4 regions of the Thalassotalea sediminis genome follow, and region 2 is predicted to be linked to each of the others. Evidence: predicted binding sites of a transcription regulator. Region 2 holds the regulator's gene; each other region holds the start of a gene.
The links. Region 2 encodes FNR, which switches genes on or off when oxygen is low (the NO sensors DNR and NnrR bind a similar motif). Its sites were predicted from a motif close to TTGATCTAGATCAA; they were not measured.

Region 1 (2,210 bases), 1.0 Mb from region 2:
TCATAACAACCCATTGGCTCGTCTATGCCGAAAGTTCGCATAAACCCCCCAACTGCTGAAGCCATGCAATGCCTCGCATTTGGGTCGATATTATTACTCCTAAAGCCTGCTTTAAATAATTTAGAGGCAGCATAACCTTCAAATACGGTCCATTGACCGGAGCCAAACATTCCAATCCCTGTAGGACCTACCTTTTTAAGCGTTTGCTTTGCTTTCTCTGCCATAATATCGAACGCTTGCTCCCAAGTTATGGGGGCAAAATCACCATTTTTATCAAACTTGCCATTTTTCATACGCAGTAATGGCGTAGTTAATCGATCTTTGCCATACATGATTTTTGATAAAAAGTAGCCTTTAATACAATTTAAGCCGCGATTGACTGGGGATTTAATATCGCCATGTGTAGCAACGACTTTTCCATCCATCACTCCTACATTAACGCTACAGCCAGTACCACAAAACCGACAAGGGGCTTTATCCCATTTTAATTTCGTTAGATCACTGGTTGTGATCAAGTTTGACGCAGTTGCTGGTATTGATACACCGGCAACCGCAGCAGCGGCTGCAACAGCATTTGCTTTAATAAACTCTCGGCGATTGATACGCATAAGGTCACCTTAATCTTCCGTTAAAAATTGATGGTATATCGGAGATAAACTATAAAGTCCGACATGAATTTTGAGTTGGTCAACAACAATAGCTATTTGTTTCTGACTCGTGGCCTCAATGGTAAAAACAATTTTGCCAATATCACTGACGGCGTGGATTTCTGTGCCTTGTTCAGCGTTAACGTCATTGATAAATTGTTCGATAAAGTCTGGGCTGACATGCGCAACAAAACTGGCGACATGGTACTCTGATTTTTTTTGCTGGGTTGCAGCGCAAGTAGTTATGGCATTATCCATAATGTGCCTCGTTGGGATGAATAAACGCGAGTGAAATAATATTGATAGCATTATTAGCGTTGGTTTCCGCACCTATGCCCCCGTTTGTGCTTATCCTTGTTAGCTTGATTTCTTTATGTGATGCAGGATAGTTCAGACTTAATGCTGTCGTTTTACACTTTTTTGGTAAAAGGTGAATGCCGCTTAGGTTCGCTAAATGACTCATGACATGTAACACTCATTAGGCACTAGGTGGACCAAAAAGTAACTGTGATATCCACACCATAAAGCCAAAGCCACCGACAATAATGACGGATAAAATAGGCGCTAAAAATATCACTAGAAATATAAAGGTATTTTTTTCATATTTACGTTGTTTTTCAGGGGAAAGGTTGTGCGCCATCTTATTTCTCCTTGGTCTTTTTTCATCCATTATGTCTAGCTAATTTTATGAAGTATTGATCCATATCAATGTTTAATATTTAATCGATACTGAATAATTTTTTAAGTGTAGTTCAGAATTGATAATTTGCTTGGTATGATGGATAGCTATTTCATCTATACACTCGAGTATTGTTTGTGAATTCATTTAACGATATACATCAATGGCTTAGTCAATGGCAGCCGGCAATAGCTGCAAATTTTGAAAGACGGCTAGTGGTTGTAGAAGGTGAATGTGAGTGGCAGCAGCATGTTGCAGAGGTCTTTTACCGTTATTTTAATGCCGATAAAAGACAATGCTTTTTATGGGGGGAAGATCAAACATTTCTTACCGGAACAACGAAGAATTATCGCCATCAACTTGGCTGTGAGTATGATCTTGTTATATTTTCGGATCCTTTATTTCATCCCGATGCATTTTCAGCGTTATCAGGTACTTTAAAAGCCGGCGGAATTTTGTTGTGGCTAAAGCCTGAGGTACAAAGTCCGGGTATTTTCATGCAACGTGTCATGACAAAGTTTATACAAGATGCTCATGTTATTCACTTAACGAGCGCTACGCTGCCGATTGTTTCAATCAATACATATGTGCAACATGAATTCAGTGTAAGTATAGCCGATGGCTGCTTGACTCAAGAACAACATAGTGCGGTAAACGCTATCTGCCATGTCGCGAAGGGGCACCGGAATAGGCCGTTAATCCTTACAGCTGATCGCGGTAGAGGAAAATCGTCAGCATTAGCGCTTGCCTGTATTCGCTTAATAACTTCCGAAACACAGGTGTCTGCAATTAATATCAACATTAGCGCACCTTCACCACAAGCAACGACAGTATTTTTCCAGCAATTGCGTAAGCACTTACCTGATGGTCGTTATTCACCGCAT
Region 2 (2,210 bases):
CTGAGAATATGCCAATCAGTTGGTGTAAATATTACTGATTTTAGCTTATCGTGTTCATGCGTGCCTTTGATAATAATGTCAACGTCGTGATGAATTGCTTGTTCAATTATTGGTTCGAAAGGACGATTGTGCCAAACAACTTGATGACGTATTGATATACCTTGAGGGTTTTCAGTGGCAATAATATTTTCTAACCACTGCTTTCGGTCATCGATTAATGACTGGCGCATTGCCTCTCTTTCTTCGCTAGACAACATCGTGGTCATTTCATAGGAGAAATCATAAATAGATAAAAATGCGGTAATACTTCCATTTGTTTTTTGTGCAAGCTCAATCGCTCGCTTTAACGCTTTTTGTTCTTCGGTCGTTGGATCTATCACCGCTAATATATTTTGATACTTTTCCATATTATGACTCCAAAATAGTGTCTTTATTGATCAATTATAGTGATTATAAGAAGAACCGCACTTAAATTAATTGTTTTAAATCAAAGCTTGAAATAAAAATTGTACAAACAATCCTTTAACCTGCACTTTCCACTAATTTATCCAGATCTACAATGGTAATAAATTTTCCATCAACGTTTATGATACCGTTTTTATGGAATCTATTGAGTAAACGACTTATTGTTTCTACCGTTAAACCAATATAATTTCCTATATCACTTCTCGTCATTGTTAATCTAAATTCTGTTGCAGAAAGGCCACGATCTTTATAACGATTACTTAAACTTGATAGAAATGTGGCTAATCGTTGCTCAGCATTTTTTCGGTTTAAGAGTGTTAACATTTCTTGATCTGTTTTAATTTCTGCACTCATCATTCTTAAGATTTGCTTTTTTAGTTTAGGCATCGTATTTGATAGCGCGTCAAGCGTATCATATGGAATTTCGCAAACCATAGATGTTTCTAATGCCGTAGCAAAGCTTGAATGTTCTGAAAGTGCGATGGCTTCAAACCCCAATAAGTCACCAGCAAGATGAAAACCTGTGATTTGTTCTTCACCACTTTCGTTTACGGTAAATGTTTTAAAGGTGCCAGATCGTACAGCATACAATGATTTCATTTTATCGCCATCATGAAATAATTGCTCGCCTTTATGAATAGGGCGCTTTCGATCGATAATTTGATCCAACGTTTGTAGCTCTTGTTCATTAAGAGAAAAGGGTAAACAAAGTTCACTAATGCTACAATTTTGACAATGAATATGTTGTTGACCTGAACACTGATTGTTATACATAACGTCCCTAGGTACAGCTATTTGATTGCTCGAATAGTATTAAAACATGACGTGATATGCAAACTTTAGTGTAATGAGTCCATAAAAGATTAAGCCTATCGCAATTAAACGCCTGACCCAGCGTTTTTTAAAGAATAACGTCAGGCTTTGAAACCCCAATGAAACAGTGAGTAATGCGGGTAATGTACCAAGACCAAAGAAAAACATGATGCCCATACCGCTAACTGCACTGCCGGATGCAATAGACCAGGTCAGTGTAGAATAAATTAACCCACAAGGTAACCAACCCCACAACATGCCTAGTCCTAACGCCTTAGGCATTGAATTAATAGGTAATAGACGTTTGCTTAATGGTTGTAATTGTTGCCAAAAGCCACGTCCGAGTTTTTCCACATGATTAAGCCAAAATAGCCATTGACCAATGTATAGGCCTAAAAGAATAAGAAAAATACCCGCAATGACTTTTAATATAATAACTGGAAATCCAAGCGCTTGTACGCCCAAGGAACCTGTCCAACCGGCAATGAGACCAAGGAAGGAATAGGTAATAATGCGTCCTAAATTATATGCTGAGATATAATAAAATGACGTTTTACTTTGTTTCTCAACGGCAGCGGTTAACATAGTTGAAATACCACCACACATGCCAATACAGTGTCCCGCGCCTAGTAAGCCAATTAAAATAGCTGAAAAGTAATCAAGTGTCATTTGTCGCGAAGGTCATTTTGATCGTGTTCAGGTTGAGGTTTACGATCATTTTTATTTTTGTCTTCTTCAAACAAAATACTTAAACCTTGCTTTTCTAGGTCATCGAATTGATCAGATTTTACCGCCCAAAAGAATATATAAATGCCAAGTGCAGTTAAGAGAATTGCTATTGGGATTAAAACGTAAATTACACTCATAAGTTTCTGTCTATTTTACTTTTAATAGGCGTAGTGAATTTGTAATAACTAATATCGAGCTTAACG
Region 3 (2,210 bases), 210 kb from region 2:
CTCTCTGCAATTCTACTTTTTATTCCAACATTTTTTCTTATTAGTCTAACACCTGGTATGTGTATGACATTGGCGATGAGCTTAGGCATGAGTATAGGTGTCAGAAAAACATTTTGGATGATGTACGGAGAACTATTAGGCGTTGCATTAGTTGCGATTTCAGCGGTACTTGGTGTATCTGCATTGATGCTCAGTAATTCTAACATATTCTTTTTCTTTAAACTCATTGGCGCCTGTTATCTCTTTTTTATTGCCATACAAATGTGGCAAAACAAAGGGAAAATATCGGTAACCAATGACAATAATTCAGCACTAAACTTCTCAAAAAGTAAACTCTTGAAACAAGGATTTATTACCGCTATTGCGAACCCTAAAGGTTGGGCATTTATGGTTTCTTTACTACCACCTTTCATTAACAAAAGTTACGCGTTACCACTCCAACTCTTTGTATTAGTTAGTATAATTCTACTATCAGAATTAGTGTGTATGATTATTTATGCAACAGGCGGCAAAGGTTTAGCTATTTTGTTATCGAGACAACAAAACGTTCAAATACTCAATAAAATATCGGCAATATTGATGTTTTTAGTTGCAATATGGTTACTAGTAAGTTAACGCAGATAACTTGGTACTGTAATGGAAAAAGTATGAGACTTATCCGACTGTTCAATAAAAGTGATCCAAATTCGCCACTGCATATCTTGTTTACCACAACTGCCAATAAATCCCTGTGCATTAAACTGGTGTTCACCGTTTTTAGCGAATAATAATGGTACTTTCCCCATATACATATTGTCGCCTTCCATAAAACCACTTATGTTTTTGATGTTCTGTTTTTTGTTAGCGTAAACTGTGAGGGTAAATGGCGTTTCTGCAAGCAATACTTCGCGATTAAACTTTACAAAAATGCGCATATCAGCCATATCAACAAAACATGCACTTTGACCAGCTATGCATGTGGGTTCAACTTCAGCGTGTTTTGCTACTTTTGAACATGAAAAAAGCAAAATTAAATGAAAAAAAATGATATATTTGTTGAGCATATTGGCTAAGTTAAGTCTTTATAAAACGTGGAATTTACATTGAATTGGCGACAATTTAAACACTTCTGCAATTTTTTTTGATTTAAAACAAATTTTCCCCTATCTACGGGTGACTTTTTACTGTCAAATGTCTATTATTCGCGCGGGTTTAAGACTCGCTGTGTGATTGCGTAATTTTTAGGCTATAACTATTACTGTATATCACTTTTACTTGAAACTATTTAATAATTATAACTGCGGAAACCATACCATGACTCAAAATGATACGTCAGCAGTAGACTACAACTTCGATGTTGTGCGTCAATTTACTGTAATGACCGTAATTTGGGGTATTGTAGGTACTCTCGTTGGGGTTATCATTGCCGCGCAGCTAATTTGGCCTGCGTTAAACTTTGATACACCATGGCTAACCTACTCCCGATTACGTCCTCTTCACACCAATGCGGTAATTTTTGCATTCGGTACGAGTGCGCTTTTTGCTACCTCATACTATGTAGTACAACGAACGTGTAAAACAACGTTGTTTGGCGGCTCTTTAGCAGCCTTTACGTTCTGGGGTTGGCAACTTGTTATTGTGCTAGCAGCAATAACGCTACCTCTCGGTTACACTTCTAGTAAAGAGTACGCTGAACTTGAATGGCCAATTGATATTTTAATTGCTGTTATTTGGGTCGCATACGCTGTCGTATTCTTTGGTACTATTGTCAAACGTAAAACCTCACATATTTATGTGGCTAACTGGTTCTTTGGTGGCTTCATCATAACCGTTGCGGTTTTACATATTGGTAATAGTATGGTTATTCCTGTTTCAATGATGAAATCGTACTCTCTTTATTCAGGCGCTATCGATGCAATGATGCAATGGTGGTATGGTCATAATGCAGTAGGTTTCTTATTAACAGCGGGCTTCCTGGGTATGATGTATTACTTCGTACCTAAACAAGCTGAACGCCCTGTTTATTCATATCGTTTATCAATCGTTCATTTTTGGGCTCTTGTATCTCTTTATATTTGGGCTGGACCTCATCATTTACATTACACTGCACTTCCTGATTGGGCGCAAAGTGTAGGTATGGTTATGTCTGTTGTATTATTCCTCCCATCTTGGGGTGGTATGATTAACGGTATCATGACGTTGTCAGGCGCATGGCATAAACTTCGTCACGA
Region 4 (2,210 bases), 1.3 Mb from region 2:
AGCAACATTTGCTCTAAGGCACCATCGGCATGATCACTTTTAAATAAGCGATCAAGTGATAATAAGGTTGCAAGTAACGCTGCAACCCATATAACGCCGGGGGCTATTCTAGCAAGCATATTAGGTTCAGGACCAATACCGAGAGGAAAAAGTGTGACAACAAGAATAAAAAACAACAGCGGATTTGCAACGTCATCCTTGTGGCGAAATGCAATGGTAATATCGCGTTTAAAAACAAGGTAGAAAATCTGGCGATAAGATAGGTTTGTAGTATCGTTTTTACTCATAACTTATCCTAGAAGAACCTATATTCAAGCGTTAATTTTTTATATTTATCGGAAGACATTTGTAAATCTTGATGGGTTGTCAAGATAACTGCACCACCTTTTTCAGCATGTACCTGCATACGTTGTTCTAAAGTTAAGACTCCTTTTTTATCAATCGCAGTAAAAGGTTCGTCTAAAATCCAGATTTTTGCAGTACTCTGCCAAAGTTTAGCTAAAGCGATACGCCTATGTTGACCAGCGCTTAAATGTGAGGCTAACGCGTCTTCAAAGCCGATGAGTGCGACTTCAGCAAGTGTTTCTTCAGCACTCTCTGCTGATAAGCCACTTAAAGCGAGATTAAACGCCAAGTTTTCTTGTGCCGTTAGTTCACCTTTAATACCGACACTGTGCCCTAAATAAAGCATATTTTCGTGATAAGCTTCTCTACAATCATTTATCGTGAGACCATTGAAATATACGTCACCATCATACGGTTGAGAAAGTCCGGCTATAATTCGTAATAAGCTGGTTTTTCCGGCGCCATTAGGGCCCTCTACCTGCACGATGTCGCCACGATTAACAGCAAAATCTAGCGATTCGAAAAGCACTCTATCTTCTCGAATACAAGTTAAGTTGCGTGTTTCTATGAGGGGAACGTCACTATGACTCATGAATTGTTTCGTTTATATCGTTGTAAATTAAGTTAACGCAAGTGTAGCTAGTACGGCATACGTTGATTTGATCTAGATCCTACACCAAGTAATTAATTTATTATACCATTGCTTTCATTCGCAAAATATATGCGACTTAACGCAAGATTACTGCTTTTTAATTACAATCGGTGGTAGAATTGCTGCAATTTTTTGACAGACGTTAGTTCGTAATTCGCCATATAGTGTGTGAAGCGTGAATGTACGTAAGTCAGCTATTCTTAAAGCGCTATCGGAGAAGTAATATGATCCCTGAGTTGGGGCATTTTGCCTTAATATTAGGATTGGCATTCGCCATCTGTTTAAGTGTTGTACCGCTGGTTGGTGTATTTTTACGACAACCAATTCTTATTGGCTATGCTAAACCTCTCACTTTGGGCATGTTTGCCTTCACTGGACTTAGTATTGTCATCTTAGCTTATCTTTTCGTCATTGACGACTTCTCCGTTAAATATATTGCCGGCCATTCAAACTCTTTATTGCCGTATTATTTTAAAATTAGTGCTGTTTGGGGCGGTCATGAAGGCTCTTTATTGCTGTGGGTTTTCTCGTTAACTGCTTGGACCATGGCAGTCGCAAAGTTTAGCAAAGGCATTGATGAAGCATTTGTTGCTCGTGTATTAGCTATTCTTGGCATGGTTTCAGTAGGATTTATGTTGTTTACCTTGTTAACATCTAATCCATTTGACCGTTTATGGCCTGTTGTGCCAACCGAAGGGCGAGATCTTAATCCGTTATTACAAGATGTTGGCTTAATAATACATCCACCGATGCTTTATCTCGGCTATGTTGGATTTGCCGTTGCATTTGCTTTTGCCGTCTCTGCTCTTATGTGCGGTAAACTCGATGCCGCCTGGGCAAGATGGGCTCGTCCATGGGTTGTAGCTGCTTGGATCTTTTTAACATTAGGCATTGCTTTAGGTAGTTGGTGGGCATACTACGAACTTGGTTGGGGTGGCTGGTGGTTTTGGGATCCCGTTGAAAATGCCTCATTTATGCCTTGGCTCGTTGGTACGGCGTTATTGCATTCCTTAGCGGTAACTGAAAAGCGCGGCGCATTCAGAAACTGGACAGTATTACTTGCGATATTCGCGTTTAGTTTAAGTCTTCTCGGTACATTTTTAGTACGTTCCGGTGTGATAACATCAGTACATTCTTTTGCCGCAGATCCAACGCGAGGAATGTTTATTTTACTATTATTAGCGATAGCTGTCGGTGGTTCACTCACACTCTT

Region 1: napE (periplasmic nitrate reductase, NapE protein) is a predicted target of FNR. The motif match lies at 1,343-1,356, and genes of this name have one in related genera.
Region 3: ccoN (cytochrome-c oxidase, cbb3-type subunit I) is a predicted target of FNR. The motif match lies at 1,121-1,134, and genes of this name have one in related genera.
Region 4: ccmA (cytochrome c biogenesis heme-transporting ATPase CcmA) is a predicted target of FNR. The motif match lies at 1,005-1,018, and genes of this name have one in related genera.

Annotation. Positions count from the first base shown of each region.
Region 1 covers NZ_AP027361.1:1,044,965-1,047,174, forward strand. Annotated here, with positions in the region: gene napA (nitrate reductase catalytic subunit NapA) at 1-608, opposite strand, end outside; gene QUE09_RS04720 (chaperone NapD) at 618-905, opposite strand; gene napE (periplasmic nitrate reductase, NapE protein) at 1,126-1,287, opposite strand; gene QUE09_RS04730 (tRNA(Met) cytidine acetyltransferase TmcA domain-containing protein) at 1,464-2,210, shown strand, end outside.
Region 2 covers NZ_AP027361.1:2,082,619-2,084,828, reverse strand. Annotated here, with positions in the region: gene uspE (universal stress protein UspE) at 1-407, opposite strand, end outside; gene fnr (fumarate/nitrate reduction transcriptional regulator Fnr) at 523-1,239, opposite strand; gene QUE09_RS09565 (sulfite exporter TauE/SafE family protein) at 1,279-1,947, opposite strand; gene ccoS (cbb3-type cytochrome oxidase assembly protein CcoS) at 1,944-2,144, opposite strand; gene QUE09_RS09555 (heavy metal translocating P-type ATPase) at 2,155-2,210, opposite strand, start outside.
Region 3 covers NZ_AP027361.1:1,869,834-1,872,043, reverse strand. Annotated here, with positions in the region: gene QUE09_RS08515 (LysE family translocator) at 1-615, shown strand, start outside; gene QUE09_RS08510 (hypothetical protein) at 612-914, opposite strand; gene ccoN (cytochrome-c oxidase, cbb3-type subunit I) at 1,294-2,210, shown strand, end outside.
Region 4 covers NZ_AP027361.1:3,351,748-3,353,957, reverse strand. Annotated here, with positions in the region: gene ccmB (heme exporter protein CcmB) at 1-287, opposite strand, end outside; gene ccmA (cytochrome c biogenesis heme-transporting ATPase CcmA) at 296-937, opposite strand; gene QUE09_RS15265 (heme lyase CcmF/NrfE family subunit) at 1,222-2,210, shown strand, end outside.